DNA from 2 places in the Clostridium algidicarnis genome. Region 1 is predicted to be linked to the other one. Evidence: a T-box and tRNA genes for the amino acid it is inferred to sense, from the RefSeq annotation. Region 1 holds a T-box; the other holds one or more tRNA genes.
What was found. A T-box is a leader RNA that pairs with one kind of tRNA and senses whether it is charged. The one in region 1 lies ahead of leuS (leucine--tRNA ligase), so its partner is inferred to be a tRNA-Leu.
Positions count from the first base shown of each region.

Region 2: it has a tRNA-Leu gene. The T-box ahead of leuS (leucine--tRNA ligase) is inferred to sense a tRNA for this amino acid. The anticodon was not compared.

Region 1 covers NZ_JNLN01000001.1:1,834,119-1,851,137, forward strand. The annotation lists gene BV55_RS0108765 (metallophosphoesterase) at 1-410, shown strand, start outside; gene BV55_RS0108770 (GNAT family N-acetyltransferase) at 925-1,515, shown strand; gene BV55_RS0108775 (ArsR/SmtB family transcription factor) at 1,706-1,987, shown strand; gene BV55_RS0108780 (CoA-disulfide reductase) at 2,029-4,482, shown strand; gene BV55_RS0108785 (methyl-accepting chemotaxis protein) at 4,549-5,535, opposite strand; gene yjbM (GTP diphosphokinase) at 5,688-6,479, shown strand; gene BV55_RS0108795 (hypothetical protein) at 6,621-7,403, shown strand; gene BV55_RS0108800 (AAA family ATPase) at 7,429-8,559, shown strand; gene BV55_RS0108805 (vWA domain-containing protein) at 8,565-9,941, shown strand; gene BV55_RS15990 (iron-sulfur cluster assembly accessory protein) at 10,227-10,337, opposite strand; gene leuS (leucine--tRNA ligase) at 10,555-13,011, opposite strand; T-box leader at 13,082-13,286, opposite strand; gene BV55_RS0108820 (S41 family peptidase) at 13,360-14,895, opposite strand; gene BV55_RS0108825 (MATE family efflux transporter) at 14,999-16,369, opposite strand; gene BV55_RS0108830 (class IV adenylate cyclase) at 16,516-17,019, opposite strand, start outside.
Region 2 covers NZ_JNLN01000001.1:785,677-802,695, reverse strand. The annotation lists gene BV55_RS0104060 (putative polysaccharide biosynthesis protein) at 106-1,641, shown strand; gene yabN (bifunctional methyltransferase/pyrophosphohydrolase YabN) at 1,653-3,098, shown strand; partial or broken gene BV55_RS0104050 (HU family DNA-binding protein) at 3,346-3,624, shown strand; gene BV55_RS0104045 (RNA-binding S4 domain-containing protein) at 3,681-3,944, shown strand; gene yabP (sporulation protein YabP) at 4,137-4,433, shown strand; gene yabQ (spore cortex biosynthesis protein YabQ) at 4,446-4,832, shown strand; gene BV55_RS0104030 (FtsB family cell division protein) at 4,920-5,198, shown strand; gene BV55_RS0104025 (S1 domain-containing RNA-binding protein) at 5,272-5,676, shown strand; tRNA gene BV55_RS0104020 (tRNA-Leu) at 5,937-6,025, shown strand; tRNA gene BV55_RS0104015 (tRNA-Met) at 6,058-6,133, shown strand; tRNA gene BV55_RS0104010 (tRNA-Met) at 6,147-6,223, shown strand; tRNA gene BV55_RS0104005 (tRNA-Leu) at 6,229-6,317, shown strand; tRNA gene BV55_RS0104000 (tRNA-Met) at 6,350-6,425, shown strand; tRNA gene BV55_RS0103995 (tRNA-Met) at 6,439-6,515, shown strand; tRNA gene BV55_RS0103990 (tRNA-Leu) at 6,521-6,609, shown strand; tRNA gene BV55_RS0103985 (tRNA-Met) at 6,642-6,717, shown strand; gene spoIIE (stage II sporulation protein E) at 7,166-9,538, shown strand; gene tilS (tRNA lysidine(34) synthetase TilS) at 9,734-11,167, shown strand; gene hpt (hypoxanthine phosphoribosyltransferase) at 11,167-11,703, shown strand; gene ftsH (ATP-dependent zinc metalloprotease FtsH) at 11,782-13,593, shown strand; gene BV55_RS0103960 (formate--tetrahydrofolate ligase) at 14,067-15,737, shown strand; gene BV55_RS0103955 (type III pantothenate kinase) at 16,005-16,784, shown strand; gene dusB (tRNA dihydrouridine synthase DusB) at 16,789-17,019, shown strand, end outside.

The sequences.
Region 1 (17,019 bases):
CTATGTTCGATAATATGGATTTTATCCAAAATAACTTTTTTAATTATGAAGACTGGGCCATTTGTGGTACTAGAGGATGGACTTGTCCTGGTGGAGAGAACTACACTAAACATGATGAAAAGATATATGAAAGAGAGCTTATAAGACTAAAACTTTCATTAGATATGGCAGTGAAAAAAGGTTATGATAAGATAATAGTGATGATTCACTATCCTCCAACTAACGAAAGGTTTGAGGAGTCAGAAGTTACTAAAATATTTAAAGAATATAATGTATCTAAGGTTATATATGGTCATTTGCATGGACCAGCACTAGCTAAGGTATTAAATGGAGATAAAGATGGAGTGGAATATATAATGACCTCTTGTGATTATATAGATTTTGATCCAGTGAAGATTTTATCTGATTAAAAACCACATTAAAGCTTTGCAACTAATAGTTTTATATTAGATGAAGATAATATTTAACCAATTATATCTATGAATTTTAATTTAAGAATAAACAAAGTAAGACGAAGTTATTAATTTAACTTTGTCTTACTTTGTTTGCTTTTAAATGTACTTTATATATTTTACAAGGTATAAGGACTACTTAGGGTTATTTCAGGTACTAATTTGTGATTTTAGCATTAAAAGTTTATCTAAAATAAGTAGATTTTGTGTATATAAAATCCGCAATAGTATGGATTAAAAATATGAACTTAAAGTCATATACTATATATAAAGATATGTATAATTCTAAAAAAAAGATTTATCCGATGGCTACCATCCGTAACACCCCTATCCTCTTCAAGGTGGGGGATGACGGTTGCTACGCCCCTGGATAAGTTCTTCTAAGACTCAGATGGAGAGATGTATTCCTTATAAGCAAACTCCACCTGAGTCTAAGAATCACTTGATATAATAACTAGGGGGGGTTAAAATCATGGATAAGAGCATTAGAGATGCTCAAGATAGTGACAGTGATATTATAGCAGAGTTAATTTATAGTACAGAAAGTAATCCAGAAGATGTATGGGGAGGTAGTAACAAAGAAGAAAACTTAGAGTTAATAAAATACCTTATTAAAAACCATGATTCTAGATATAGCTGTAGATTTGCTAAAGTTGCTGAATATAAAGGTGAGGTTGCAGGGGTTCTTGTTTTAATACCATATAATAAATTAGGGACATCTAATATAAAAACCAGTGTAGCCATACTAAAAAGGCTTAAAGGAATAAAGCAAAAGTTTAAGTTTATAATAAGTGAGTTAAAATTTATAACTGTTAAAGAATGCGACAAAGGAGACCTTTATATAGCAAATATAGCTGTAGCAGAAAAAGCAAAGGGCCTTCACATAGGAAAGCTTTTAATGGAGCACGCAGAAACCTTAGCTAAAAGAAGTAAATACTCTAGATGTACATTACTAGCAAAAGATGCATATGTAGCTGAGTTTTATAAAAAGATTGATTATAGCTTAATTTATAATAAAAAGGTTTTTGGAAATGAAATAATAAAGATGGCTAAATTAATATAAGATATATTAACAAAACAGAAGTTTGAGAGATGAATTTAATAAATACGCTTAAAAACTTTTATGAATATGGCTAAATAAAAAAAGGGTAATACAACTTCTTTTTAAAATTGGAGGCGTATTATCTTTTTTTATTGACAACTAAATCACTATATTGTAATATATGAATATATAGATTGATAGGAGAGTAATTATGGATAACAACTATAAAAGGTTTGATGAGGTAGCAGAATTATTAAAGGTTATGGCACACCCCGTGAGGATTTGTATTTTAAATGGTCTTATTAAAAAAGGTGAGTGCAATGTAACCTTCATGCAAGGCTGCCTTGAAGTGCCACAATCAACAATATCTCAGCATTTACAAAAACTTAAGGCTGCAGGATTAGTGCAAAGTGAAAGAAGAGGCCTTGAGGTTATATATAGCATTAAAGATCCAAGAGTTAAACTATTAATGGGAATTTTGATTAAAGAATAAAAAGAAAACCAGCGAATTAAGATATATAAGGAGGGGTAAAAATGACAAAAAAAGCTTTAATTGTAGGAGGAGTTGCAGGTGGTGCATCCACTGCAGCGAGACTTCGTAGACTAGACGAAAATATTGAAATTATAATTTTTGAAAGAGATGAATATATTTCTTTTGCTAATTGTGGGTTACCTTATTATATAGGTGAAACTATTGATGAGAGAGATAAGTTATTAGTACAGACACCAAAGTCTATGAAAGATAGGTTTAATATAGATGCACGAATTAACAGTGAAGTAATAAAGGTTAATGTTAAAGAAAAAACATTAAGTATTAATAGCAAAGAAAAAGGTATATATGAAGAATCTTATGATTATTTAGTACTATCCCCAGGAGCTAAGCCTATAAGACCAAACATTGAGGGAATAAATAATGAAAAAATATTTACACTTAGAAACATACCAGATACTGATAGTATAAAAGCTTACGTAGATAAAAATGAAACTGAAAGTGCGGTAGTAATTGGTGGTGGATATATCGGAGTAGAAATGGCAGAAAACCTTTCAAAAAGAGGCCTTGAAGTTACCTTAGTAGAAGCTGCACCTCATATATTGGCACCATTTGATTCTGATATGGTAACTATAGCTGAAAAGGAATTAGAAGATCATGGAGTCTCCTTAATTCTTGAAGATGGTGTTAAAAGTTTTAATAATAATGAAGGTAAGGTATCTATTAATTTAAGTAGTGGTAAAAAGTTAGATGCAGATATGGTGATACTTGCCATAGGTGTAATCCCTGATACAGGATTTTTGAGGGATACAGGTATTGAATTTGGAGATAAAGGTCATATAGTAGTAGATAAATATATGAACACAAATGTAGAAGATGTTTATGCTGTAGGAGATGCTATACTTGTTAAAGATTTTATAAATGGAAATTCAACAGCAATACCATTAGCAGGTCCTGCTAATAGGCAAGGAAGAATTGTAGCAGACAATATATATGGAATTAAGTCAGAATACAAAGGCACTTTAGGCACATCAATTATTAAGGTTTTTGATATGGCAGCTGCTAGTACTGGAAATAACGAAAGAAACTTAAAAAAGCTTCAAATACCTTATAAGGTAATATATGCTCATCCAAATTCTCATGCAGGATATTATCCAGGAGCAGTTATGATGTCCATTAAGCTTATATTTAATGAGGAAGGCAAGATATTAGGATCTCAAATATTGGGATATGACGGAGTAGATAAAACTATAGATGTAATAGCAACTGTAATAAAGTTAAATGGTACAGTTAAAGATTTAACAGAACTAGAACTTGCATATGCACCACCTTATTCTTCTGCAAAGTCTCCAGCTAATATGATGGGATTTATAGCTGAAAATGTATTAGAAGATAGAATGGATATATTAAATATAGAAGATATTAATGATTTTAATCAAAATAAAGAAATATTATTAGATGTAAGAGATCAGGTAGAAGTAGAAAATGGATCTATAGACAAGGCAATAAATATACCAGTTAATGATTTAAGAAACAGAATGAACGAATTAGATAAAGAAAAAGAAATATGGGTATATTGTAGGGTAGGACTTAGAGGATATATAGCATCGAGAATATTAACCCAAAATGGATTTAAGGTGAAAAATTTAACTGGGGGATATGAAAGTATAAAAAAAGCTGATTTTAAACCTTTAGAAATAAATAAAAGTAATATAAAAGATGATGATAAAACTTTAATAAAATTAAAGGATAAAGAATTTGATAAAGAAATAGATGCCTCAGGCCTATGTTGTCCAGGTCCTTTAATGAGTTTAAAGAATAGTATGGATAAATTAGAAGAAGGTAAAATATTAAGTATTAAGGCCTCGGACCCAGGTTTTTACGAAGATGTACAGTCTTGGTGTAAAAATACAGGGAATCAGCTTTTAGATTTGGAAAGAGAAGGAGGCATGATAAAAGCTTATATAAAAAAAAGATCTAAGGGAGTAACAAAAGATGAGGATAATAAAGAATTAGTATCTACACAAAAAGATGGTAAAACCATGGTTGTATTTAGTGGAGAGTTAGATAAGGCTATAGCATCATTCATAATAGCAAATGGAGCTGCATCTATGGGTAAAAAGGTAACTATGTTCTTCACCTTTTGGGGAATAAATATATTAAGAAAAGATGAAAAAGTTCCTACAAAAAAGAAGTTTATGGAAAAGGCCTTTGGGTTTATGATGCCAAGAGGATCAAAGAAGCTTAAGCTTTCAAATATGAATATGGCTGGTATGGGATCTAAGGTTATACGAAAATTAATGCAGGATAAAAATGTTTCATCTTTAGAAGAACTTATAACAGCAGCTATAGATAGTGGAATAGAGATAGTTGCCTGCCAAATGTCAATGGATCTTTTAGGACTAAAAAAGGAAGAGTTGATAGATGGGGTAAAAATAGCGGGAGTTGGATACTATTTAGGTGAGGCTGAAGAATCTAATGTAAATTTATTTATATAAACAAAAAAATAGTCAGTTTTAACTGACTATTTTTTTGCGTTTTAGAAGATATTATCAAAGTATGGATTATTCTTTAAAAGAATTTTCTATATTAGTTATTCCTTCATTAATTGATTGTATTGTTGAATCTTGAGATTGCATAGTTGCTACAATTTCTTCAGATAAAGAAGAGTTTTCTTCGGATAAAGAAGATATATCATCTATAGAGGATATTATTATATCTTTTTTTTCAGAGGAATTTGTAAGGTTAACTATACATTTTTCTATTTCATTTACAGATTCATTTAATTCACTTTTTATAGTTAAAAATGTATCTTTAGTTTGTTTTATTGTGGATTTTTGACTAAAAAGTGCGTTATTACCGCTAGACATAGCAGAAGAAGTATTTAATATATCTACCTTTATTTCTTCAAGTATTTTAGTTATATTTTGAACAGCAATCTTTGAGTTCTCTGCAAGCTTTCTTACCTCACCAGCTACTACAGAGAAGCCTTTACCAGCATCTCCAGCTCTAGCTGCTTCTATTGCTGCATTAAGAGCCAATAGATTAGTCTGACTTGCTATTTGGCTTATGGAATCTGTAATAGTGTTAACAGACTCTAATTTTCCCACTAAGTCATTAACTGTGGAGTTTGAAACGCTAAGAGCATCTTCAAGGTCTCCTAAAGAAGAGTCCAGTGTTTTTATAGTTTCTAAGCCATCATCAGCATTTTTATCACTATCCATAACTTTAATTTGAACATTAACTACGTTTACAGCAAGTTCTTCCATGTCTTTATTAAAATCGCTAAGTATGTCCGAAGCTTTAGCTAAATCATTACTTTGAGATATGTTACCAGCAGACATTTGATTAATAGAGGAATTTATATCTGATGAAGTAGCGGCCACATATTCAATATTGTCTTTTAATATGGAAATCTCTTTTGCTATATGTACTTTATTTTCGGATTCATGATTTTCCGGTATTGGATCCTCCTTAATGTTATATTCATCTTTGGAATCTAATTTAATTTCATTTATAGTTTTATTATCATTTTTCTTAAAAAAGCTCATAAATAGTCCCCCTTATTTTATTATAGTAATAGTTTAAATTATATCATAAGGGATACAAAAATTCATTAAACAATATAAATATTGTTTATATTTACCTTGCTTATCTGTTATAATGTCTATGGATATAATAGATATAAATAGAGGGTGATTTTATGGCAATAAAAGAATGGAAATCCTTTCTGACTCCATATGAACAAGCGGTGGAGGAATTAAAAGTTAAATTTCGAAGTATAAGAAAAGAGTATAGGAGAAAAAATGAGTACTCCCCAGTGGAGTTTGTAACAGGAAGAGTTAAAGAAATATCTAGTATATTAGAAAAGGCAAGTAAATTTGATATTCCTTTAGATAGGCTTCAATATGAGATAGAGGATATAGCTGGAATAAGAGTAATGTGTCAGTTTGTAGATGATATAGAGAAGGTTGTAGAGCTTATAAGAGAAAGAAAAGATATGCAAATAATGTATGAAAAGGACTATGTGACAAATGTTAAAGAAAGTGGATATAGAAGTTATCACATTATAATAAAATACCCTGTTAACATGGCTGAAGGACAAAAGGATATATTAGCTGAATTTCAAATAAGGACTTTAGCTATGAACTTTTGGGCTACAGTAGAACACTCTTTAAATTATAAATATAAACAAGAAATACCTTATGAAATAAAAGGTAAACTTAAAAATGCTGCTGATTCAGCATTTAAGCTTGATGAACAAATGTTAGAAATAAAAGATGAAATAAAAGATGCACAAAAACTATTTGAAGTTAAATCAGATATAATATCTAATATAATGAATAATATACTTAGCCTAGTTTCTATAGGTAAAATAGCTGAATCTAGTAGATATCAAATCCAATTAAATAAGCTTGTAGAAGAAGGCGAGGTCTGGGAACTTAATAACTTACTTTTTTCAATAAAAAGAGATGTAGAAAAGTTTAAAGACTAAATAAAAATACAATATAAAGAAAAGGGGAATTATTTTAATAATTCGCCTTTTTAATAATGCGTCATTAAAATACATATGATATAATTTTTAATAAATAATTATTATTAACGAATATGAAACTATGTTTTAAGGAGAATAATAATGTCAAAAAAAGAGAAAGATCTAAAGTTAATTTATGACAATCCATTTCATATTAAAAATATAGAAGATCCAGATATAGAAATGCAACTTACAGCTGTAAAAAAGAATAGTTCAATTATACAATATATAAAATATCCAGCTATAGAGGTTCAAAAAGAGGCGGTAAAATCTAATCCTTATTCAATAGAGTATATAAAAGATCCTTTAGAAGAAATACAAATTTTATCAGTAAAGGGTTCTTGGAATTCTCTAAAATATATAAAAAGTCCCACAGAAAAAACTAAACATGAAGCCATTAATTCTAAAGGGTGGGCTATACAATTTATAAAAGAGCCTTCTTTAAAGATGCAAATTGAGGCAGTAAAAAAGGATTATGATTCAATAAGATATATAAAAGATCCTAATGAAAAGGTTCAAATAGAGGCAGTTAAAAATCATTGGTCAGCTATTAAATATATAGAAAAACCAACCGTTGAATTACAAAAGATTGCTATATCACAAAGTGAAGAGGCAATTACGTATATAGATATTTATAATGAAGAAAGAATTAAAGAATTTTTAAAAGTAAATATAAATATTTTGAAATATATATATGAAGATGTTACTGAAGAACTTATAGATGAAGTCTTAATGGAAAAATTAAAAGATGATAATATAGAAGAAAAGTATGTTAAAGATTTTTTGAATCTGGAGATATTGGATATAGATAAGATTAAGTTTATATATAATTATGGGAGTAAAAAAGCAAAAAAGGTCTTAATTGATTATAAGCTAGCGATATAGAAATATAAGGAAGGGAAGTATTTATTTGAAGTTTTCAGAAGCTTTATTAACAGTAGACTTAATATTAAAAAGTGAAGCAGTTCCTTTAATAATAGGAGAAAGTGGTATAGGGAAGACCTCTTTGGTTAAAAAACTAAGTAAAGAAAAGGGATATTATTTAGTAACTATAGATGCAAACCTTTTAAAAGAAGGTGAAATAGGAGGGCTTCCAACAGTAGAATATTACGATGTATATAAAGAAGAGGGCATAGAAAAAAGAAAAAGGACAGTATATGCAGTTCATACTAAGTTAGTAGATATAGAAAGGGCTGCAAAAGAAGATGAGAATAGAAAGATCATATTATTTATAGATGAAATAAATAGATGTGAACATAGTGTTCAACAAGAACTTATGAACTTAATATTAAATAAAGAGATAAATGGATATATACTCCCAGAAAATGTTCAAGTTATTGCAGCTATGAATCCATCTAATAAATATGATTCCTTTGAAAATAGTGAATATCAAGTTGTAGACATGGATCCTGCACAGGAAAACAGATTTGTGTGGGTAGAAATGGATTCAGATGTGAATGAATGGATAAAGTGGGGCATGGGCAAAGAGAGTCTAATACATGAACATGTACTAGAGTTTATTTCTACCTTCAAGGAGTACCTACATAGACCAGATGCTATGGATAGTATAAAAGCAACTCCAAGGAGCTGGGAGAGGATATCTAGGGCATATAAGGTATATCTACAGTCTAGGAACATATACTCTGATAACATATTTTATAATGTTGTTAAGGGAAATGTAGGATCAGCTATAGCGCAGGATTTTATGTCTTTTATAAAAAATTATAAATCCATATCCATAAAGCCTAAGGATATATTTGATAGCGAGGTAATTTCAGAAAATATTAAGGAAAGAGTAAGCCTCGAAAGTCACTCAAGGCTTTACATTATAGCTAAAAACTCCTTAGTATATTTAAATGAAAATAGTCATGGTGAAAGAGAATTATCTCTGTTTTCAAAATATCTACAGCTATATCCTATGGATTTAAGAATGGGAATAATGAAAGAAATACGAGAGGAATACGAAGAAAGCCTTTATATAAGGTTTTTAGACAGTGATGACTTTATTGAACTATTTTTCTCTTGTTTTCTTTGGAGATGATATAAATGGAAAGTAAATCAGTGGAAACATTAAGAATAAGTCTTCTTAAAGAACTTTCTAAGGTTTATACAGGAAACAAAGAAGAAGATAAAATAGTTATGAGTAAAATCTTTGGGGATAAAACTAAAAGAGAATTTAAGGAGTTAATAGAGGGTGTTGTATTTTCATTAATGCAAGGGGAAGATAGCTTTTTTGGATTTTTTATGATGAAGACTAAAAGAGATATTAGTTTTGACATAGAGTGGCCTATAAGCACAGAGATAGATTTATTAGGATTTATAATGTACTTTAATCCTTGGAAGTTTTTAAATTGTAGTCTTGAGGAGATGAAAGCACTTATAAAGCATGAAATTTATCATATTATGTATGGCCATCATGTTAGAGCTCAAGATTTGTATAGTAAGTATGGAAAAGTACCTGTGAATATAGCTATGGACATATCGGTTAATCAATTTATAAAGGGCCTACCTTCCTATGCAACAAAAATTGATAATATATCCTTAGCATTAAATGTAGAGCTAAATAAAGACTCTACTATAGAGGCCTATGCAAAAGAAATATATAAAGCTATAGAGGATATTTCCAATAATTCAGGAAAGAAAAATCTTAATTTAAAAGATTTAGATTTAGAAAGTATTCATGATTCTTTTATAAACTCTTCACAAGGGTTAAATATGGAAGACTCAAAGGAACTTATTAAAGGAGTTGCAATAAATGCTAACAAGGGGAAGTCACCTAGGGGACTTGAAGAAATACTATCAAGCTTAAATAGTGTTCCTGAAATTGCATGGGTAGATTACCTTAAAAGTATAATTAAATCTATGCCCTCTGGAAGTAGAAAGACTATTACTAGAAAAGATAGAAGGCAACCAAATAGGTTAGACCTTAGAGGAACATTAAAAAGTCATGTAGCTGAGATAATAATTGCTATAGATATAAGTGGCAGTATCACTGATAAAGAGATAGAACAAATATTTATAGAAGTGTTTGGAATAGTTAAAAATAGAAATATAAAAATTACTGTAATTGAATGTGATGATAAAATTAGAAGGGTATATAAATTAAACTCTAGAAAAGACCTAAAACCTAGGTTAGAAAAGAAAGGTGGTACTGCTTTTTCTCCAGTTTTTGAATATATAAATAAAAAGGCTCTTAGAAGATCTTTTGTTATATATTTTACAGACGGACTTGGTGAAGGGGAACTAACTATAAAGCCTATTAACTATAGAACACTTTGGGTTTTGGCAGGTAAAAATCAAAAATTATCTTTAAAAAAGTCTTATGGAGAAGTGAAAAACTTAAAATCAAAGGGATACTATGAATCAGATACTAGCTATGGTTTAAATGTTATGAGAGAACTTTTACATGATTGGGCAAGATAATAGATAGAGATTACAAAAAAAAGGTAGAAGATTTTAAAATCTTCTACCTTTCTTATTAAAGTGATATTAGCCGCAACTACTGCAACTTGAACAACCACCAGATTCACCTAGATCTTTTGTAGGTTCTAGCATTAATCCACTGCCATTTTCAGCAGATGAAGTTATTCTAAATCCTTCAAAATCTTCTACAAGGTTTTTATCTATAAGGAAAGTAATGTCCTTAACTGTTTCAACTATATCTGTATCTTTTTGTTCATCCAGAACAATATTAAATGAAGGGCCACTTCAGCCCATACCAGCTAAGTTAATCCTTATAATATAATTTGGAAGTTCGTTTTGATCTAGTAGGCCTTTGAATTCATCATAAGCCACATCACTTATTTTAATAACACCCATGTGTATCCCTCTTTTCTTAAATTATTTTAGTCTAAGGTAATTATAATATAGAGTTACTATTACTTATAGTAATACATAATAGTATAACCATAGATAAAATAAATATTATATAAAATATTTTATAATAGTAGTTATTGTCTGTCAAGGTGAAAAGTTAATTAGCTAATTTAATAAATTAATGATGAATGATTTATAAGTTTAGGATTAATGGAAAGTATTATTTAACAACTATGTTAACAAGTCGTCCTTTTATAACTATTACCTTTACTATAGATTTTCCTTCTATAGAAGAGGTTATATCACTGTCACTTAAGGCTGCTTCTTTAATTAAATCTTCAGATAAGCCAGAAGCTATATTTATTCTAGTTTTTATTTTTCCGTTAACTTGTATAGCTATTTCTATTTCGTCTTTTATTAAGGCCTTTTCATCTAACTTAGGCCATTTTTGATTAAACACGGAATAGTCTATGTCTGAATCTTTTATCTTGTATAAAAGGTTCCATTGCTCTTCGGCAAAATGAGGGGTAAATGGAGCTATAAGTTTTATAAAATCTGTTAATGTATCCTTAAGTAGACTTAGATTCTTTCGTGATTCATTCATATATTTAGATAAAGCAGTGGTAAGTTCCATAATTCTTGCTATAGCGGTATTAAACTGAAGTATCTCTGAGTCGGTGGTAACATTTTTTATAGCAAAATGTCTCCAGTAGTTTAATTCCTTTTCCGCTTTATCCATAGTAGTTTTATCTTCTGTGTTATCTTCTATAGCTTCTCTTGCAGAATCAATAACTCTTTCCATTCTTTCAACAAATCTAGCTATAGATTTAAGACCATCATCACTCCAAGCGCCACCTTCAACATATGAGAATCCAAACATTAAATACATCCTAAATACATCAGAGCCATATTCACTAATATAATCATCAGGGGATATGGTATTGCCTTTAGACTTACTCATTTTATGGCCATCAGGTCCTAGTATTAAGCCTTGATGAGTTAGTGATTTAAACGGCTCATCAAAGTTTAAATAACCCATATCTCTTAAAGCCTTAGTTATAAATCTAGCGTAAAGAAGGTGCATGCAAGCATGTTCTGGTCCACCCACATATTTATCTACAGGTAAGATTTTATTTATCTTATCTATGTCAAAGGCCTTTTCACTGTTATTAGAATCTGCATATCTTAAATAATACCAAGATGAACATACAAAGGTATCTAAGGTATCAGCTTCTCTTTTAGCAGCACCACCACATTTTGGGCAAGTTGTATTTATAAAATCTTCTGATTTAGCTAGTGGTGACTTTCCATCTGGAGTAAACTCTACATCATAAGGTAATATCACTGGAAGCTGCTCTTCTGGAACAGCAACAGTTCCACAATGTTCACAGTGTACTATAGGAATTGGAGCGCCCCAATATCTTTGTCTTGATATAAGCCAATCTCTTAACCTATAATTTGTTTTTAAAGATCCAAGATTTAAAGATTCCAATTTAGATACTATAGCGTCTTTACCTTCTTTTGTAGTTAAACCATTAAACTCTCCACTATTTATCATAGTTCCATGGTCAGTATAAGGTAATTCTTTTCCACCATCGATAACTCTTTCAATAGAAAGATTATACTTAGTAGCAAAAGAAAAGTCTCTTTCATCATGGGCTGGAACAGCCATAACAGCACCAGTACCATAGGTTGCAAGTACGTAGTCACCAATCCAAATAGGAACTTCTCTACCGTTTATAGGATTTATTGCATAAGAACCACTAAATACTCCTGTTTTATCTCTAGTTATAGATTGTCTTTCAATTTCAGACTGTTTTTTAGCTTGAAGCTTATAAGATTCAACCTCATCTTTATATTTATCTAATATTAAGACATCCACTAATGGGTTTTCAGGGGCTAAAACTACATAGGATACTCCAAAAAGTGTATCAGCTCTAGTTGTGAATACTCCAAAGCTTAAATCTGAGTCTTTAACCTTAAAGGTTACTTCAGCCCCAGTAGATTTGCCTATCCAATGTTTTTGCATGGACTTTGTTTTTTCAGGCCAATCTAGGGTATCTATATTTTCTAATAACTCATCTGCATAATCAGTTATTTTCAAAAACCATTGAGTTAATTCCTTTTTTGTAACTTCTGTTTCACATCTTTCACAAACACCATCAACTACCTGCTCATTTGCGAGCACTGTATTACAGCTAGGGCACCAATTTACAGGAGCCTTTTTTCTGTAAGCTAAATCTTTTTCAAAAAGTTTTAAGAAAAGCCACTGAGTCCATTTGTAGTATTCAGGATCAGAAGTTATAACCTCATGATCCCAGTTAAACATAGCACCCATGGATTTTAATTGTTCTTCCATGGTTTTTATGTTTTTAACTGTAGAATCTTTAGGATGTATACCTGTTTTTATTGCAAAGTTTTCTGCTGGAAGTCCAAAGGCATCAAAGCCCATGGGCTGAAATACGTTATATCCTTGCATTCTCTTAAGTCTTGCCCAAGAGTCTACAGGGCCATAGTTAAACCAGTGACCAGCATGTAACTTACTACCTGAAGGGTAAGAAAACATCTCTAATACATATAGTTTCTCTTTTGAACTATCCTCATCAAACTTATATAAATTAGTATCTTCCCATTTTTTTTGCCATTTTTTATCTACTGAAATATTATATTTAGCCATTTGAATTCCTCCTTGAATATATGATTTTAGATTGATATATTTGGGAATTAAAAAAAGCCCTCATCTCTTATAAAGAGACGAAAGCATATTCCGCGGTACCACTCTGATTAGGCCATAATAAAATAACCTCTCTTGAAAAGATAAGGGATTTACCCTGCTTGCATTTCCTCAAGCTTACTCCTAGGCGAGTTCATAAAGTTTATCACTGTTTTTCACCAGACAACAGCTCTCTTTAGACTAAACTAATTATTACTACTCCTAATCATTGCATCTTTGTTTAATTATACATGCTATTATAAAACACTTAGAGGAATAGGTCAAGGACATTAAATATGATTTAATAAAATATTATTTCATATGCTTCATTGAAGAGATAGTGTATCTTTCGCATAACTTAAGGACTCTATCAAGTGCATCACTACTATTTACCCATATATCTGGTTCAAATCCTACTCCATCAATATTAGTATCGGTATTCTTAAATGCTATACCAGTTCCAAATCTTAAAATAATATTAGAATTAGGAAGGCTAAACTCAGAGGTATCTGGTACTAGAAGGCATCCTCTTGAATTAGAGCCCACAAAAACTACATTTTCTATGTTTCTAAGATAGCTTAAGAATCCTTCTGAAGCCGAAGCCACATCATCATCTACTAAAACAAAAATTAAATTTTCGTTTTCATACCATTTTCCCTTAAATAAATATGAATCCCAATATCCATAATCTTCATTATTAATGCTACTATTTATCTTAACTAATAATTCTTTATCAGAACTAAATCTTTCACTATATTTTTTATAGGCCCAAAGCTTTGCCTTACTATTCTTTTTTCCTACACTTTGGGTTATTTCTATATCCTGTCCGATGTAAGCATTTAACCACTTTTTCCATAAGGATTCAGCGCCACCAATATTTCCTCTTAAATCAATAATTAATACTTTATTTTTATTCAATCTTTCAGCACTCTCTACAAAATCATATAAACTATTGTCATTAGAGTTTGTTGGTCTCATACTCATAATTTTTAAGATAGGAATATTATCTAAAGTTTTCTCAGTTACAGAAGCTTCAGGTGTTTTATTAGTTTTTAAGTTTCTTTCTAAATTAACAATTTTATCGATAGTCTTATTTGTTTTATTATTTGTTAGACTTATGTTTATGGGATAAATATCTTCACTATTATTTAATAACATGCCAATTGAATAGGCCAATTCTCCATCTTTAGTTATTGTAGTCTTCATATATTTATCCGAGGGTTTTTCATCTATAGACGTTGCATACCACTTAGTATTGTTAATAGTGGTATAATACCCATTAGTATCTTTTTTAAATATATAATCTTCATTATATACATAGATAGAGTTTTTGTTTATATTAATAGATGAATTAGAAATACTGAAATGACCATCATTTATAAAACTCAATGCCTCTAATAATAGTTTTTTAATATCATCATATTTTATATTTCCCATATTAGGCAATTCATTTAGAATTTCATTTTCTTTTTTTAGAAAGACTTCATCTCCACCGAAATATTCATAAGGGCCATATACATATTTAAGTAGTTTAAAGGTATATTCAATATCTTCATTAACTTCATTTAGAGTTAAGATTTTATTTGAAATGTTTTCATTTGCGTACTTATAGTTTGTAAGTTTTTCTAAATCTTCATTTGTAAATATCTCCTCATTTATATTTTTATTTTCCATATATTTTGAGATATCTAAAGGAGTAGAGTTAGATACGTTAAACTTTCTTTCTTCATTAATATTGTTTATAAAATCATAAAAGGCTACTTCTTTTTTTCTGCTTTTGAAAATATAAAATGTTGATATAATAATAGATACAATTGTGAATATTAGTAGCCTTTTTTTTAGTTTCAAAATAATCACCTATCTCTCAATCTTTATTCTATAAATAATTTTAAATGTGTTATTAAAAAGTAGCATATCATTACTTATTGATGAAGATATGTTACTAAGAAATTTATACCCTTTTATGTTCCCAGGTTCCTTTTTTATAAAAGATATATACTACAATAACTTCAACTACATTAGCGATTAAAAAAGTTGACCATATATAATTTATAGGTAGATTAAGGACTCGAACCATTATGGCGATAAGTGGAATTTGTACTCCCCACCTTGAAATAAGGCTAGATACCATAAAAGGAGTATTGTGTCCTGAACCTGAAAATACCGATCCAAGTCCCATAGAAACTCCAGAAGCTATTAAAGCGGGGGTCATAATTTTAATCATTGGTATACCAATAGCTATGACGTCAGGGTCTTTAATAAAGGCTTTCATAATAAAAGAAGGAAATAAGAATGCTACTAAAGTTATTAAACACATGAGTGATACATTTATTATGGTACTATATTTAACAGTTTCTTTAGCTCTACTTATATTTTCAGCACCAAGGCACTGTCCAACTATGGAACTACTGCCTATGGCAAATCCAAGTAGGGGCATAAAGGCAAAGTTAAATAACTTATTTCCTATACCAATAGCTGCTAAGGCATTAGTACCATAATCAGACACAAAGTATATTGTTATCATTCCTGAAAATTGTCTAAATAGCATTTCCATTCCAGAAGGAAGCCCAATGGTTAAAAGTTTTTTATCTACCTCTAAATCTAATTTAAATAGGTTTTTTATTTTTATTTTTATTTTTCCTTTACCAGAGATTAAAATATAAAATCCAATAATAAAAGCCACTACAGTGGATATTACAGTAGCGATTCCTGCACCAAGTACGCCAAGATTAAGTCCTGGTATAGAGGTGCCGGGTATAGTTTCAAACATAAATATAGGATCTAATATAACGTTTAATATTGAGGACACAAACATTATCTTCATAGGAGTCTTAGCATCCCCAAGGCATCTTAAAGCTGTGTTTACAGTGTAAGATGAAAACATTATAGGTAAGAAAAATATTCGTATATACCCATAGCTTAAAGCGGACTGAATTACAACGGTATCCTTAGAAAATATGTTTAATAAAGGCTTTATTATTAATAACATTATAATTGCGGCAATTACTGCAACTAGAGCCTTGAAAACTAGGGTTTGCTCAATTGCAAGACTAGTTTTCTTTTGATCCTTAGCTCCATAACCTTGAGATATAAGTGATATGGAACTAGTACCTATAATTTCATTTAAAATATCTACCATCCAAAATATAGTAGAAAATAGAGTAACTCCTGCTACGGCAGAAGAAGAAATTCTACCAATCCATATGATATCAACTATATCATAGACGGATTGGAGCATAAAACCTAGCATGGTGGGTATAGACATTCGTAACAAATTGGACTTTAAATCCCCAGTTAGTAAGTCATCATTATTCTTGTTCATAGTGCCCTCCTAAAAAACTTAATATATACATTGTACTATGTAATAAGAGTCAATTATATATTGAAATGTAAAGTTGTGTATCGGTACATACAGGTGGTTAAATTATTTTATTTAGGAAGCCTAAGTGATGAGTTATGGAATAAAAATTAGATTCCCAAAGGAGATTTAGGTGTTATACCCTTATCATTTAATATGTCGTATATAGTTTTTGAACAGGTATCTTCCATGGTATAACCTAAAAGTTCTACGACCTCTTTTAACTCTTCTTCAGTAGAAGTTTCAACTTCTATATATGGAAAAGGGCAAAAAGATTTATCGTTTATATCTATTTCGATTAAAGAATTTTTATATCTATAACTTTCTCTGTACTTTTTTACGGAGCCTACAAGTTCAAGGCCTAAAGATTCAAATAATTTAATAGCCTCCTCTCCATCACTAACTTCTATTTCAACCTCTTCCATTACCTTAAATTTGTCTTGGCTTATCATCTTTTTTGTGGTCATATAATATACAACTTTATTATTTAATAAATCCTCTACAAACCTCACTCTAGCGTAACCTTTTTTAGCTAAGAGAGTTTTATTTGGGAAGTCAAACAAGTTATTTACCTGATTTTCACATTTCACATTTTCAAGATTTAAATATTTTAT
Region 2 (17,019 bases), 1.0 Mb from region 1:
TTGTTTTTAATAAGAGTGAAATTAATAAATAAGTTTTAGTAATAATACTTCAAATCTTAAAATAGAGATAATTAGTAAACTATTTCTAAGATTTGGAGGTATCACATGAAAAAACACTCACTTATTAAGGGTACTATAATACTTGGACTTGCAGGAATTGTATCTAAGTTTTTAGGATTATTTTTTAGATGGCCTCTTATAATGTTAATAGGGGATGAAGGAATAGGATATTATCAAATGTCCTATCCTCTTTATACCTTTTTTATAGCCTTAGCCTCGGGAGTGCCAATAGCTATATCTAAATTAGTTTCTGAAAAAAATGCTTTAGGTGACAAAGAAGGCATAATGAAGGTTCTTAAAGAATCTTTCATATTGATGATTTTTATGGGATTTGGTAGCACTGCTTTGCTTCTTATATTTTCTAAACATATAATAAGTTATTTACAGTGGAGCGAAAAGTCATATTATTCCCTTATTGCAATATCTATAGCACCTTCATTTATAGCTATAATGAGTGTACTTAGAGGTTTTTTCCAAGGACTACAAAATATGAAACCAACAGCTGTATCGCAAATTATTGAGCAGCTAGGTAGAGTGATAGTAGGAGTTGGACTTGCTGTTTTGTTATTACCTTATGGAGTAGAATATGCGGCGGGAGGAGCTGCTATTGGGGCATCGGCAGGAGGGCTTTTTGGAGGCATTTATTTAACAATAAAGTATATAAGAATAAAAATGCCAATAAGGCTATTTAAATTAAAAAAGGATGAAAAGGTTCTAGAAAGCTTACTTAGAATTTCAATCCCGCTATCACTTGGTGCTACAGTTGCAACTATAATGGGACTTATAGATTCTATTTTAGTGCCTAAAAAGTTGCTAGAAGCTGGACTCACATCTAAAGAGGCCACAATACTTTATGGTCAGTTAACAGGGAAAGCTAATGTGTTAGTAAATGTTCCTTTAACACTTTGTGTTGCGTTGTGTTCTGCAATAATTCCAATTATTGCAGAGGCGTATATATTAAGAAGAAAAAATGACATTATAAATAAGGTGGAGGTTGCAATTAAGATATCATCTGTAATTGCAATTCCATCTATGTTAGGACTCATGTTTTTAGCAAAGCCTATAATGACACTTATATTTCCGAATTACGGGGAAGGATATAATATACTAAAGTACTTAGCCTTATCCATACCAGCTACAGCATTAGCTCAAATAAGTACCGCCATCCTACAGGGGACAGGACATTATTTCAAACCTATCATAAACCTTTTCGTAGGGTGCGTGTTCAAGGTAATAATAACTTTATTTATGGTTCCTTTGCCACTTTTCAATATTTATGGTGCTGTTATAGGAACCATAGTTGCATATACACTAGCAGCCTATCTCAATATGAAGGATGTAAGAAAAAAGCTAAATATAAGCATAGATTATTATAATACGACTATAAAACCATCTTATGCATCTGTTATAATGATAATAGCGGTGATTATAAGTTATAATAAAGCTATTATTTATACTGGTAGCAATGGTATAGCTTGCATTGTATCCATACTTCTAGGTATTATTATATATATAATTTTAGTGATTGCTTTTGGAGTATTTAAATATAACTATATAAAAGATAGATTTTTAAGGAGATAGGGGAGAAACAAATGATTAAAATATTAGGTCTAGGACCTGGCTCACCTGAAGCACTAACATTAGGCACTTTAAATGAGCTTAAGTCAGGAAAAGATATATATCTAAGAACAGAAAAACATCCCACAGTAGACTATATTAAAAGTATGGATATAAAAGTTCATACCTATGATTTTGCTTATGATAAGTTTGATAGTTTTGACAAAGTATATCAGTTTATAGCTGAGGATTTAATAAAAAGACATAATATAGTGGATGAGGTTATATATGCAGTACCAGGGCATCCTTTAGTAGCAGAGCGGACTGTAAATATTTTAATAGATTTATGCGAAAACCAAGGGATAGCTGTAGAAATTGTCCCAGCAGTAAGTTTTATTGATGTTATTATAGAAAGACTAAAGATAGATCCTATAAATGGACTTAAAATAATAGATGCTTTTGATGTTGGAAATCAAAATTTAGATAATAATGCAGGATTAATAATAACCCAGGTATATGATCAGTTAATATCATCAGAGGTGAAAATTACATTGCTAGATTACTACCATTATGATAAAGAAATATACTTTGTTCGGGCAGCTGGTGTTAAGGGAGAGGAAAGCATAAGGAAAATACCTTTATATACATTAGACAGGCAAGCGGATATAGATTATCTCACATCGTTATACATACCTAAAGGAGGTAAAGAAAATAAAGGGTTAAGCGAACTATTAGATATAATGGAGAAATTACGGTCAGAAGAAGGTTGCCCTTGGGATAGAGAGCAAACACATGAAAGTCTAAAAAGATATCTAGTAGAAGAGAGCTATGAGGTTATAGAGGCTATAGAGGAAAAAGATGATGAAAAAATAATAGAAGAATTAGGTGATGTACTACTACAGGTAGTGTTTCACGCTGTTATAGGGAAAGAAGAAGGTTATTTTAACATTAATGACATCATAAATTCTATAAGCAAGAAGATGATAGATAGACATCCTCATGTGTTTGGAGATACAAAAGTTGATAATTCAATAGAGGTTATGGTAAAATGGGAAGAAATAAAAAGCATAGAAAAGGGATATAGCACTGTGGTAGATGCTATGGAACATATAGCAAAATCTTTACCTTCTTTAATAAGAGCAGAAAAAGTACAATCTAAGGCTAAAAAGGTAGGATTTGACTTTGATGTTGTAGACGGGGCTATGGATAAGATAATAGAAGAACTTTATGAGTTAAAAGAAGTATATAAAGGCTCAAATGAGGCAATAATAGAAGAAGAAATGGGAGATTTAATATTTTCTTGCGTTAATGTAGCTAGGATGCTAGGCATAGATTCAGAACTTGCCCTTAATAAAACTATAAATAAATTCATAAAAAGATTTAAATTTATGGAAGACACAGCTAAAAGTAAAGAGATAAAATTAGAACAGATGTCACTGGAAGAAATGGATCAATTATGGAATTTATCTAAAAGCATATAACAAAAAAGAGCAGTTTAGAAGGAATATTCATATAAATGTAGAATAATAAGATTTATAAAAGCAATTTTGCGTTATTAAATAGCACGTTATAAATAAAAAAATAAAATACTTGTAATGTAGATGTAGACTTGTATTGCAATTAATTATATAATATGATAATGTATAATAAATTTATAAAACTTATACATACAAACTTATTCAATATATTGTCTAGGTTTAAACTAACTCTAATTTAAAGGAGGAAACAAAAGTGAATAAATCAGAATTAATCTCAAGCATGGCTGAAAAAAGTAAATTAACTAAAAAAGATGCAGAAGTAGCATTAAAAGCTTTTATAGAAAGCGTAGAAGAGTCTTTAGAAAAAGGTGAAAAGGTTCAATTAGTTGGCTTTGGAACTTTCGAAACAAGACAAAGAGCTGAAAGAGAAGGAAGAAACCCAAGAACTAAAGAAACTATAAAGATTCCTGCAACAACTGCTCCAGTATTTAAAGCTGGTAAGGAGTTCAAGGAAAGAGTTAATAAATAACTTTAAAACTATTTAACCCGGGTTTATCTCGGGTTATTTTTGTAGGAGGAATTAAAATGAGATTAGACAAATATTTAAAAGTATCTAGAATAATAAAAAGAAGAACAGTCGCAAAAGAAATTTGTGAAAGTGGTAGAGTTACCATTAATTCAAAAGTAGCTAAAGCAAGTACAGACATAAAAGAGGGAGATATAATAGAAATTAAATTTGCAAACAACTCCTTAAAGGCAGAAGTACTAAAACTTTCAGAACATGTTAAAAAAGAAGATGCTAGACTTATGTATGAAATAATAGAGGGTGAAGAGGATGTAGAGGATTAGAAAACTTTTATAATCGGATTAGAGAAACATTCATAGTTGTATTATATAATTATTGATGCAGGAGTTTTAGCCTCTTAAAGGATGATTAGTTTATAAATCGGTATATCCTAAAAGAGGTGGCAAAAATGAATAGCATATATATACAACCTTTCACATATATTGTAGAGAAATATAGTAGGAGGTTGTTTTCTTATGGAAAATAAAAAAGACACCAAAGGTGAAGATAAAAAAAGTAATTTAACTTTAGATAATAGGAAAAGATTATTCCTTACAGGAGTTATAGAAGTATTTAATTTTAATGAAGAAACTATTTCATTGAACACATCTATAGGAGTATTAAACATAAGAGGTAAGAATTTAAAAATGAACAAGTTGGATGTTCAAAATGGAGAGGTAATAGTCGGTGGAACTATAGATTCATTTGTATATAGCACTCTAGAAGCAAAAAGAGTTAATACAGATGGCATAATAAAAAGATTATTTAAATAGGTGGAGAGAAACATGATAATACCTTTATTATTTCAACTTAAAACTATACTATTTAGCATATTATCAGGTATTATAACAGGTATTTTATTTGACTTTTATAGAATTATAAGAGGACACAATAAAAATAAAGTATTAGCAGTTTTCCAAGATCTTTTATTTTGGATTTTAGCATCAATTATTGTATTTGTTTTTTTGCTTTATACCAATTATGCTCTTATTGTACCCTATGTTTACCTATACATAGCTCTAGGGATATATATATACCTTAAACTTTTAAGTGAATATATTTTAAAATTACAATATGCTATATATAGATTTATAGCAAAAGTGTTTAGAGTAGGCTTTAATCACGTATTTTACCCACTAAAATTAATATTTTATAACAAAAGTAAAAAATAACTATGAAAACACTTGAATAAAATAGGTTTTATATTTAAAATAGAGATATAGATAAACCATACTATTATCTTAAAGGGGAAAAGAACTATGAAAAGCAAGAAAATTACCCTTAAAAGCGTAATAATAATTTTATTATTGATTTTTAGCTTATATACAGTAATAACCCAACAACTAACTATGGGTAAAATTAAAAGAGATATATATAAGCAAGAAAAGGAGCTAGAATTAGTAAAAGAAAAAAATCAAAAGTTAAAAGATGAATTTGAGTTATCAAACACTGGACTTTACAAGGAAAAACAAGTAAGAGAAAGATTGGGATATGTAAAGGACGGAGAGACTCCTGTAATAGACAGTAAGTCAGAGTAACTCACTTGAGTTTAGGTTTATTATTTTATATAATATAATATATTAATTATTTTTAAGGAGGAGTCTTTTTAATATGACCTTAATGGCAGGAAACATTTTAGAAGGTACAGTGGTTAACATTACTAATTTTGGGGCTTTTGTTGAAGTTGAAGGAAAAACAGGTTTAGTTCATATTTCTGAAGTAGCAGATAATTTTGTTAAGGATATAAGAGAATATCTTAAAGAACAAGATAAAGTAAAAGTAAAAGTTATTTCTATAGATGATAATGGCAAAATTAGTCTTTCCATCAAACAAGCTATTGTAAAGCAAAGATCTAATAAACCAGTTGAAATTGATTGGGAATCAGAAAAAGGTAAGGCAGCTTCAGGTAACTTTGAAGATATAATGACAAGATTTTTAAAGGATAGTGAAGAAAGATTACAAGATGTTAAAAAACATCAAGATAATAGATCAAGAGGATATAATAAGAAAATGTAACTTAATATGATAAGTAGTAACCTCCTAGATTTTTAATATAGGGGGTTATTTTTATTTTAAAAGGCTATTTGATTTTATTAAAAATTAAAAATTAGAAAGATTATTAATAAAACTGATAGCTTTGAAAGGCTTACGTTGTAACATGTTAATGGACTTTTAATATACAAAAATAATATATAAAAGGCATATAGAAAAAAGTTGTTGACAATAGATATAACATCATATATAATAATGTATGTCGCCAAGAAAAAACATAAAACGCTGGAGTGGCGGAACTGGCAGACGCACAGGACTTAAAATCCTGCGGTGGTTAAACACCGTACCGGTTCGATTCCGGTCTTCAGCACCAATGTACTTATATATTTGATTAAATAATAATATCGCGGAGTGGAGCAGTTGGCAGCTCGTCGGGCTCATAACCCGAAGGTCGTGGGTTCAAGTCCTACCTCCGCAACCAAAAAAGTAAATATGGCGGAATAGCTCAGCTGGCTAGAGCATTCGGTTCATACCCGAAGGGTCGTAGGTTCAAGTCCTATTTCCGCTACCAAAAGTGCTGGAGTGGCGGAACTGGCAGACGCACAGGACTTAAAATCCTGCGGTGGTTAAACACCGTACCGGTTCGATTCCGGTCTTCAGCACCAATTTACTTACATATTTAATTAAATAATAATATCGCGGAGTGGAGCAGTTGGCAGCTCGTCGGGCTCATAACCCGAAGGTCGTGGGTTCAAGTCCTACCTCCGCAACCAAAAAAGTAAATATGGCGGAATAGCTCAGCTGGCTAGAGCATTCGGTTCATACCCGAAGGGTCGTAGGTTCAAGTCCTATTTCCGCTACCAAAAGTGCTGGAGTGGCGGAACTGGCAGACGCACAGGACTTAAAATCCTGCGGTGGTTAAACACCGTACCGGTTCGATTCCGGTCTTCAGCACCAATTTACTTATATATTTAATTAAATAATAATATCGCGGAGTGGAGCAGCTGGCAGCTCGTCGGGCTCATAACCCGAAGGTCGTGGGTTCAAATCCTACCTCCGCAACCAAAATTAAATATAGATAAAAGTTTATCTAGTATTAAAAAGTATTCGTTAAGATTAATCTTAGCGAATACTTTTTATTTGGGTCTAAAAATAAATTAAATAGATATTTAAACTTTAATGTTATAATTCTTACTTGAAGTAAATAATTTGTTAATGTAAGAGAAATAATATGTGGATATCTTTTTATAACCAAAAGTTATCCACATATTAATAGGATTTTTTTTAATACATGACAAATAAAATATAATTTTAATAGGATACCATATTAAATAATGTGTATTTTTTGAATTTAAGAAAAGATGAGAGCATTTTATGTCCTAATAATAAAAAAGTTTCATACAGCTTATGACATTTATTTCCTCCAGCTCTTGTTATAATCTAATTAAGATAAAGGTTACTTACATTAGATTAAGAAGAAAAGAACTCAAAGAATTAAAGGGGGAAATATACTATGCAATATGGTGCGGAGGTTGTAACTTATAAAAGACTAAAAGAAAGTGCTAAAGAAGAAAAAAGAGAAGAATATGTATCAGTGATTAAAATAATTCTATATTTTTTGGCGGCTATATCTATAAGTAGGGTAATGCTAATTAATAGTACAGCTCCTTTTGGGATAGCTTTTATAATGGCGGTTGTTAATGAAAAGAAGGATAAACTCGATATTGCAGTTGGCACAGGAGCTCTCATAGGATATGTTACCCTATATAATAAAATTGAAGATATAGCTCTTTATATAATAATTATAGGTAGCTCTATACTTTTTGCACATTTAACAACAAAAATAAACAGAAGAAAAAGAATAACATATTTAACTGTAATCATGCTATTAGAATCTATATTTTTTAGAATGATAATAAGTGGATATACACTTGGTATAAATATACTCACTTCGATCTTTCAGATAGGATGTATAATTCCTATTTATATAATTATAGATTACGCATTAACCTGTTCAAAGGATTTTAAAAGTAAGCATCTTTTTACAAATGAAGAAATAATAAGTATGGCTATATTGCTATCCTTAACAATTTCAGGTACATGGGGGATTAAGATTTTTAACATAGATATTAGAAATATTATAGGTCTCGTATTTGTATGTATAATGGCTTATGTAAATGGAAGCTCTACTGGTGCAGCCACAGGTGTATCTATAGGAATAATTATGGGAATAACGTCGGATAACATGGTTAATTACGTTGTAGTATATTCAATATGTGGGTTTATCATGGGAATATTTAAAGAAACAGGAAAGTGGTTCACCGCATTGTCGTATATAACAGTATTTACACTGCTTAAAGTATATTTAGGGTTAAGTACAGATTTTAAACTTATAGAAGGAGTTTTAAGTGTTTTGATTTTTATGTCAATTCCAAATAAAGTTTACGATAAGATATCTGTAGAACTTGGATGGGAAAAGAAGCAAGACATTATCAATGAAAGCTATATGTATAAATTAAAGGAAGTATTTACGGAGAAACTTGATAGCTTTTCTGATGTATTATTAAATATGTCAAGTACTCTGAATAATTTAGTAGATAATGATAAATTGCAGATGAAAACCAAGAGTAGTGCCCTTGTAGAGAATTTAGCAGATAGGGTCTGTAGTAATTGTGATATGAAATCTATATGCTGGAAAAGAGAGATGCATTGTACCTATATAGCTTTTAGTGAGCTTATACAAAATTATCAGGAGGGTATTCCGAGAATACCGGAAGAGATAGATAGAAAATGTGTCAAAAGAACTTCACTTATAAAAAATTCTGAAGAATTATTAAATTCATACGTCATAAATGAAATGTGGAAAAGTAGATTAGGAGAGGGAAGAATATTATTAGCTTCTCAAATTCATAATATGGCCAAATCCATAGGAGAAATAGTTAAAGATTTTAGTTCGGAAGTTTGCATTAATAATGAGATTGAAAGACATATAAGAAGATATCTTAATAAATTTAATATAAAGATAAATGATATATTATGTTATGATGATAGAAATGCCAGGTTAAAGGTTAAAATTACTCTAGCCTCTTGTGGTGGAGGTCAAAAATGTGTTAAGGAGATATTGCCTGTTATAAACGAAGCGGTGGGAAGACCTATGTGTATTTTTGATGAGGGTTGTGTTATAAATCCAGAAAGTAATAATTGCACTGTCACTTTTGAAGAAACACCTAAATATCATGTTGCTACAGCTATTTCTAGAAGATGTAAAGATGGTGAAGTATTAAATGGTGATAGTTATAGTTTTGGAAAGATTAAAGATGGCACATACATGACTATAATAAGTGATGGAATGGGTTCTGGGCCCCAAGCTAGTGAAGAAAGTAGAGCGGCAATAGAGCTTATAGAAAAGTTTACAAATGCTGGATTTGACAAAATTACGGCTATTAACACGGTGAATTCTATAATGGGATTTAAATTTTCTGAGGACGAAAAGTTTTCTACATTAGATTTAAATTCTATAGACTTATATAGCGGCAAGATAACCTTTATGAAAGTAGGCGCAGTAGCTAGCTTTATTAAAAGGGCGGAAAAAATAGATATTATAAAATCTAAAACCCTACCTATTGGAGTGTTAGATAAGGTGGATATTGATATAATAGACAAAAAGGTGAAAAATGGAGATATAGTTGTTACTGTAAGTGATGGTGTTTTAGACTGTTGTGAGGGTGGAAGTATTGAATGGTTAGCAGAATATCTTGTTAAAAGCAATAAAAATACCCCAAAGGAATTGGCAGAAGATATAATAGAAAAGGTGAAAGAATTATCTGGAGGTAAGATTAAAGATGATATGACTGCTATAGTATCTAAGGTCTATAACTTATATTAATAAAAATGTAGTATAGGGACTCTAAATTTTAAGAGGTTATAATTCTGTATTTAAATTATACATGCAATATGATATTGTAGTAATATATATAGGATTAGCCTCTTTAATTAAAGTATTGAGTTCTATTTTTATTGTAATAAACTATTTATATAAGTATGATATAATATGTTATTATAGGAATTAGGAAGTGGATTAATGAAAAAAAGGATTTTAGAATACATAGAAAAGTATTCAATGATACAAAAAGACGATAAAGTTTTAGTGGCTCTATCTGGAGGACCAGACTCTATAACCTTATTACATATACTTTATAGTTTGAAAGATGATCTAGGAATAACCCTCTATGCAGCACATATAAATCATAAACTAAGGGGGGAGGCGTCTGATAAAGATGAGAGATATGTAAAAGAAATTTGTTCCTCACTTAATATTCCTTGTTATGTAAAACTTGCAGATATTAATGCTATATCTAAAAAAAGAGGAATATCTAGTGAAATGGCAGGTAGAGATGTAAGGTATGACTTTTTTGAAAGCCTAAAGAAAGACCTGAATATAAATAAAGTAGCAGTGGCTCATAATTCTAATGATAGAGCTGAAACTATTCTTATGAGAATTATGCGAGGAACTGGCATAGAAGGACTTGCAGGAATAAAGCCTGTAAGAGATAATACATATATAAGACCTATATTAATACTCTCACGGAAAGAGATTGAAGATTACTGTGAGATAAATAAGCTATGTCCAAGAATAGACAAAACTAATAATGAGCCTATATATGCGAGAAATAAAGTTAGATTAGAACTTATACCTTATATAAAAGAAAATTTTAATAAAGACATAATAAACACATTAAACAGGTTTTCAGAACTTATGGTAAGAGATAATGATTATTTGGAAAAGATATCGTATGAAAAGTTCATGAAATATGTAGAAATAAATTCTAAAAGCGATATAATAATTCATAAAGAGGCTTTTAAAGAACACGATTCAATTGTTACTAGAATAATAAGGTACTCTATAGAAAAATTAGAAGGTACATTGAATAATATCGAAATGATACATATTTCTAGTATAGTATCTTTAAGCAATCAAGGAACAGGAAAGACAGTAAATCTTCCACATGATATCACGGTATCTAATGTATACGGAGATATATTTATAAAAAAGAATTATAAAAAGGTCATAAAAAATGAAAACCTAAGTTCAATAATTAATTTAAAGGATTATACTAAAGAAGATTTAAAAATTGGTGTTAAGATTAATATACCTGAATTTCAAATGTCCTTATTTATAAAATTGTTAAGTGATGATAATATTAGTAATTTAAACTTAAAGGGCAAATCTAATTGTAAGTACTTTGATGCAGATAAAATCAAAGGAGATATAAATGTTAGATATAGAAAAGATGGTGATAAATTTATTCCTTATGGCATGTCAGGAAGTAGAAAATTGAAAGATATATTTATTGATGAAAAGATACCTAGAGAACAAAGAGATAGCATTGTACTTATATGTTTTGATAAACATATAGCTTGGATAGAAGGGTATAAGGTCAGTGAACTTTTTAAGGTAGAACATAAAACTAAAAATATTTTAAGCATAACTATTGAAAGAGGGGAAAGTTACTAATGAAAAACGATATTGAAAAGATTCTTCTAACTGAGGAAGAACTGGAAAAAAAGGTAAAAGAAATTGGAAGTCAAATTAGTGAAGATTATAAGGGAAAGGAATTAGTACTTATTGGAGTACTTAAAGGATCTGTAGTTTTTATGTCAGACCTTATGAAAGAAATTTCTATATATTGTAGCATGGATTTTATGGCGGTTTCTAGTTATGGAAATGCAAGTGAAAGCTCTGGAGTGGTTAGAATATTGAAAGACTTAGATGAGTCTATAGAAAATAAACATGTAATTATCATTGAAGATATAATTGATTCAGGGATAACCCTAGAGTATCTAATTAAATACCTAAAAGGTAGAAATCCAAAGAGTATAGAAATAGCATGCCTATTAAATAAAAAAGACAGGCGAAAGGCTAATATAGGTGTAAAGTACCTAGGATTTGATGTTCCAGATTATTTCTTAGTAGGTTATGGATTAGACTTTGCTGAAAGATATAGGAATCTTCCTTACATTGGTATATTAAAAGAATCTATTTATAAATAATTAATGTTAGCACTTATTGTAATGAAAAATTTAGTATGTTAAAATCTTATAATAACGAAAAAGAGAGGGGGGCCTATAATGAAGAAATTTTCAAGCGCAACGGCCTGGACTATAGTATTTATATTCGCAATAATTGCGGCTTTAACATGGTCTCAAACAGGTAAAGGTACAAATACAATAGCATTTAATGAATTTCAACAAGAATGGAAAAATAATAACATAACAAATATAAAAGTTAGAGAAGATAAAATGTTAGTAGAAGGTACTCTTAGTGATGGTAAGGCCTTTATAACTGTAGTGCCTGCACAAAGATTATATCAATTTATGACTAGCTATCCTAATACAGGAGAAATAAAGGAGACTTATGAGGCTCCTAGAAATACATCGGTATGGGTTCAAATGATACCTACACTTTTACTTATGGGAGTAATGTTTTTTGCAGTGTGGTTTATATTTATGCAACAATCCCAAGGTGGTGGTGGTGGAAACCGAGGAGTCATGAACTTTGGAAAGAGTAAGGCTAAAATGGCTACACCAGATAAAAAGAAGGTTACATTTAATGATGTGGCTGGTGCTGACGAAGAAAAAGAAGAATTAGAAGAAATAGTAGACTTCTTAAAGCAACCTAAAAGATATTTGGAATTAGGTGCAAGAATCCCTAAAGGAGTTCTTTTAATTGGACCTCCAGGTACTGGAAAGACGCTTCTTGCAAGAGCAATAGCTGGGGAATCAGGAGTTCCGTTCTTTAGTATATCAGGATCTGACTTTGTTGAAATGTTTGTAGGAGTAGGGGCATCTAGAGTTAGAGACCTATTTGAACAGGCAAAGAAAAATGCTCCATGTATTATATTCATAGATGAAATTGATGCAGTGGGTAGACAAAGAGGTGCTGGACTTGGTGGTGGACATGATGAAAGAGAACAAACATTAAATCAACTTTTAGTTGAAATGGATGGTTTTGGTGCTAATGAAGGCATCATAATGATAGCTGCAACTAATAGACCAGATATATTAGATCCTGCGCTTCTTAGACCAGGAAGGTTTGATAGACAAATAATGGTTGGAGCACCAGATGTAAAGGGAAGAGAAGAAATCCTTCAAATCCATACAAAAAACAAACGTCTATCAGAAAATATCAATTTAAAAGTTTTAGCTAAAAGAACTCCAGGATTTACAGGAGCAGATTTAGAGAATTTAACTAATGAAGCGGCCTTATTAACAGTTAGAAAAGATAAGAAATTTATTGAAATGGAAGAAATGGAAGAAGCAATAACAAGGGTTATAGCAGGACCAGAGAAAAAGAGTAGGGTTATAAGCGAAGGTGATAGAAAGCTTACAGCTTACCATGAAGCGGGTCATGCAGTAGTAATGAAGCTTCTACCTAATTCAGATCCAGTGCATCAAATAAGCATAGTTCCAAGAGGAATGGCTGGAGGATACACTATGCACTTACCAGAAGAAGATAGAGCATATATCTCAAAGTCTAGATTAAAAGATGAAATGGTTGGACTTTTAGGTGGGAGAGTAGCTGAACAACTTATTATAGGAGATATAAGCACAGGTGCAAAAAATGACATAGATAGGGCTAGCACTATTGCAAGAAAAATGGTTATGGAATATGGAATGAGTGAAGCAATGGGTCCAATAGCTTTCGGAGCAGATCACGATGAAGTATTTTTAGGAAGAGATTTAGGGCGCGGAAGAAATTTTAGTGAAGAAATAGGAGCTAAAATAGATAGAGAGATAAAGGGGCTTATAGATAGAGCTTATGATGAGGCACAAACTTTATTAAAAGATAATTTAAATAAGCTTCATGCTGTAGCACAAGAACTTTTAGTAAAAGAAAAGCTAGAAGCAGATGAATTTGAACAACTATTTCAAAATGCATAAATTAAAAAAGGTTATCCTATTAGGATAACCTTTTTTTTATTCTAAAATTATTAATTGGGGTTAAAAGGTTACCCTAGAATGCATAAAGCTAAATTGCAAAAATGCCAAATTGCAATTGGTTCTTATAGGAATGTGCAATGTATTTTAACTATGAAATAACATTCAGAACAATGCAAAAATTTCCGCTTGATGAAATATTGTCTATTATTCAAATATATAATAAATTGTATAGTATATATAGGAAAATATGATATAATATATTTAAGTTAAAGGCAGAAGCTTTTGAGGGTAAAAGTAAAACAGGTGAAGGAAGTAATCATAGATATATAGTTACCAAAAAGGATTTTAGCTAAAATATAAGTTAATACTAATAGTGTAATAAAATATAATATACAAACCATTAATTAATTTGTGTATTTAAATAAATATATGGAGGGAGGTAATGTCGATAATTTAATCGACATGAAGATGATATGAAAACTGATATTCAAATAGCACAAGAGGCAAAAATGATTCCAATAAAAGATATATCTAAAAAGTTGGGGATACTAGAAGATGATGTAGATTTTTATGGTAAATATAAATGCAAACTTTCATTAGACATTCTAGAAAAAAACAAAGATAAAGAAGATGGAAAGTTAATATTAGTAACAGCTATAAATCCAACACCAGCAGGTGAAGGTAAATCAACTGTTACGGTAGGACTTGGTCAAGCGTTATGTAAAATGGATAAAAATGCAGTAATTGCACTTAGAGAACCATCTCTAGGACCAGTTTTTGGTGTTAAGGGTGGTGCTGCTGGTGGCGGGTATGCACAAGTAGTACCTATGGAAGATATAAATCTTCATTTCACTGGAGATATGCATGCCATAACTACAACAAACAACTTATTAGCAGCAGCTATAGATAATCATATTCATCAAGGGAATGCACTAGAGATTGATTCAAGAAGAATAGTCTTTAAAAGGGTTATGGATATGAATGACAGAGCATTAAGAAAGACGGTAGTAGGTCTTGGCGGTAAACCAAATGGATTTTCAAGAGAAGATGGATTTATGATAACTGTAGCTTCGGAAATTATGGCTATATTATGTCTTTCAAATAGTCTTATGGATCTTAAGGAGCGTATGGGAGATATATTGGTAGCTTATAATTTAAAAGGAAATCCTATTTATTGCAAAGACTTAAAGATTCAAGGCGCAATGGCTCTTTTAATGAAGGACGCTATAAAACCTAATCTAGTTCAAACACTAGAAAATACTCCTGCAATAATTCATGGAGGACCTTTTGCTAATATAGCACATGGATGCAATAGTATAATGGCAACTAAAACAGCATTAAAACTCGGAGATTATGTAGTAACTGAAGCTGGATTTGGTGCAGATCTTGGAGCAGAAAAGTTCTTTGATATAAAGTGCAGATTTGGAGATTTAAAACCAGATTGTGTTGTTATAGTAGCAACAGTAAGAGCTATAAAACATCATGGTGGAGTAAAGAAAGAAGATTTAGGCAAAAGTAATGTAGATGCTGTAGCAAAAGGAATAAAAAACTTAGAGAAGCAAATAGAAAATATCAAAGCTTTTGGAGTCGTACCAGTTGTTGCGATAAATAGATTTGTAACAGATTCAGATGAAGAATTACAGTTTATAGAAGATTATTGCAATAATATAGGCGTAAAAGTAGCTTTAACAGAAGTATGGGCTAAGGGCGGAGAAGGTGGAATGGAACTTGCTAAAATTGTAATAGATACAATAGAAAATGAAGAGAGCAAGTTCAGTGTATTATATGACAGTGATTTAAGTATAAAGGAAAAGTTGAATAAAATAGCAACAACTATATATGGTGCTAAGGGAGTTATTTATGAAATCCAAGCAGAAAAACAAATCCAAGAACTAGAAAAGTTTGGACTTGATAAAAAACCTATATGTGTAGCTAAAACTCAATATTCATTATCTGACAATCCTCAGCTTTTGGGAAGACCAGAAGGCTTTGAGGTTACAGTAAAGGAAGTTAAAGTTTCAAATGGTGCAGGATTTATAGTTGCCTTAACCGGAGATATAATGACTATGCCAGGTCTACCAAAGGTACCAGCAGCAGAAAACATGGATATAACTGAAAGTGGAGAAATACTCGGATTGTTTTAGTAAGATTAATATAAATAAGAAGACTATCTTTAAATGAATTTTAAAGATAGCCTTCTTATTTTCATATATATTTATTAAAAGCTTAAAAGGTTACGATAAATAGCTTGACAAATTATATTTAGTTGTTAGAATTATATTGTTAAACTATAGTTAAAAGTTATTAAGATCATATAATTTTTAGCGCTTAATAAGATAAGCGGTATAAAGAAAAGATAAAGGCAGCTTTTTGGCTGCTTTTTTATAATATTTAATAGGGTGGTGATTATAGTGGTATTACTTATAGATGTAGGAAATACTAATATAGTACTTGGAGTTTTTGATAAAGACAATCTTATCGCGGATTGGAGACTGTCCACAGATACAAAAAAGACATCAGACGAATATGGAATAGAAATATTACAATTGTTTTTGTACAGCGATTTAGAATATAAACAAATAAAAGGGGTTATAATATCATCTGTAGTTCCTAATATAATGTATTCATTAGAACACCTTATAAGAAAGTATTTTAAACTGGAACCTATTATTGTAGGACCAGGGATAAAAACTGGAATAAATATTAAGTATGATAATCCTAAAGAGGTAGGGGCAGACAGAATCGTAAATGCTGTGGCAGCACATTATGAATACAAAAGGGCCATCATTATTATAGACTTTGGAACCGCAACTACTTTTTGTGCAGTAAATAAAAATGGAGATTATTTAGGTGGAACTATTTGTCCTGGCATAAAAATTTCTTCAGAGGCTTTATTTGAAAGAGCTGCAAAGCTTCCTAGAATAGAACTTGTAAAACCAAACTCAATTATTGGGAAAAATACAATAACTAGTATGCAAGCTGGAGTAATATATGGGTATGTAGGTCAGGTTAAGTATGTTGTGTCTAAAATGAAGAAAGAAATGATGGATTTAGGGGAAGATGAACCTTTTGTAATTGCAACAGGTGGACTTGCAACCCTTATTTCTGAAGAAGCAAAATGTATAGATAAAATAGATCATCTACTTACATTAAAAGGACTTAATATAATATACAAAAAGAATGAGGAGTAGTCTTATGAATATAGGTGATATATATATTGAAAATTCTGTTCTATTAGCACCCATGGCTGGATTTACAGATGTAGCTTTTAGATCTATTTGTAAAAGTATGGGGTGTGGTCTTACTTATACTGAGATGGTTAGTGCTAAAGCGCTGTACTATGGAAATGAAAACACACAAAGACTATTAATGGTTTCAGAAAATGAAAAGCCACTGGCGGTACAGATATTTGGTAATGATCCTTAT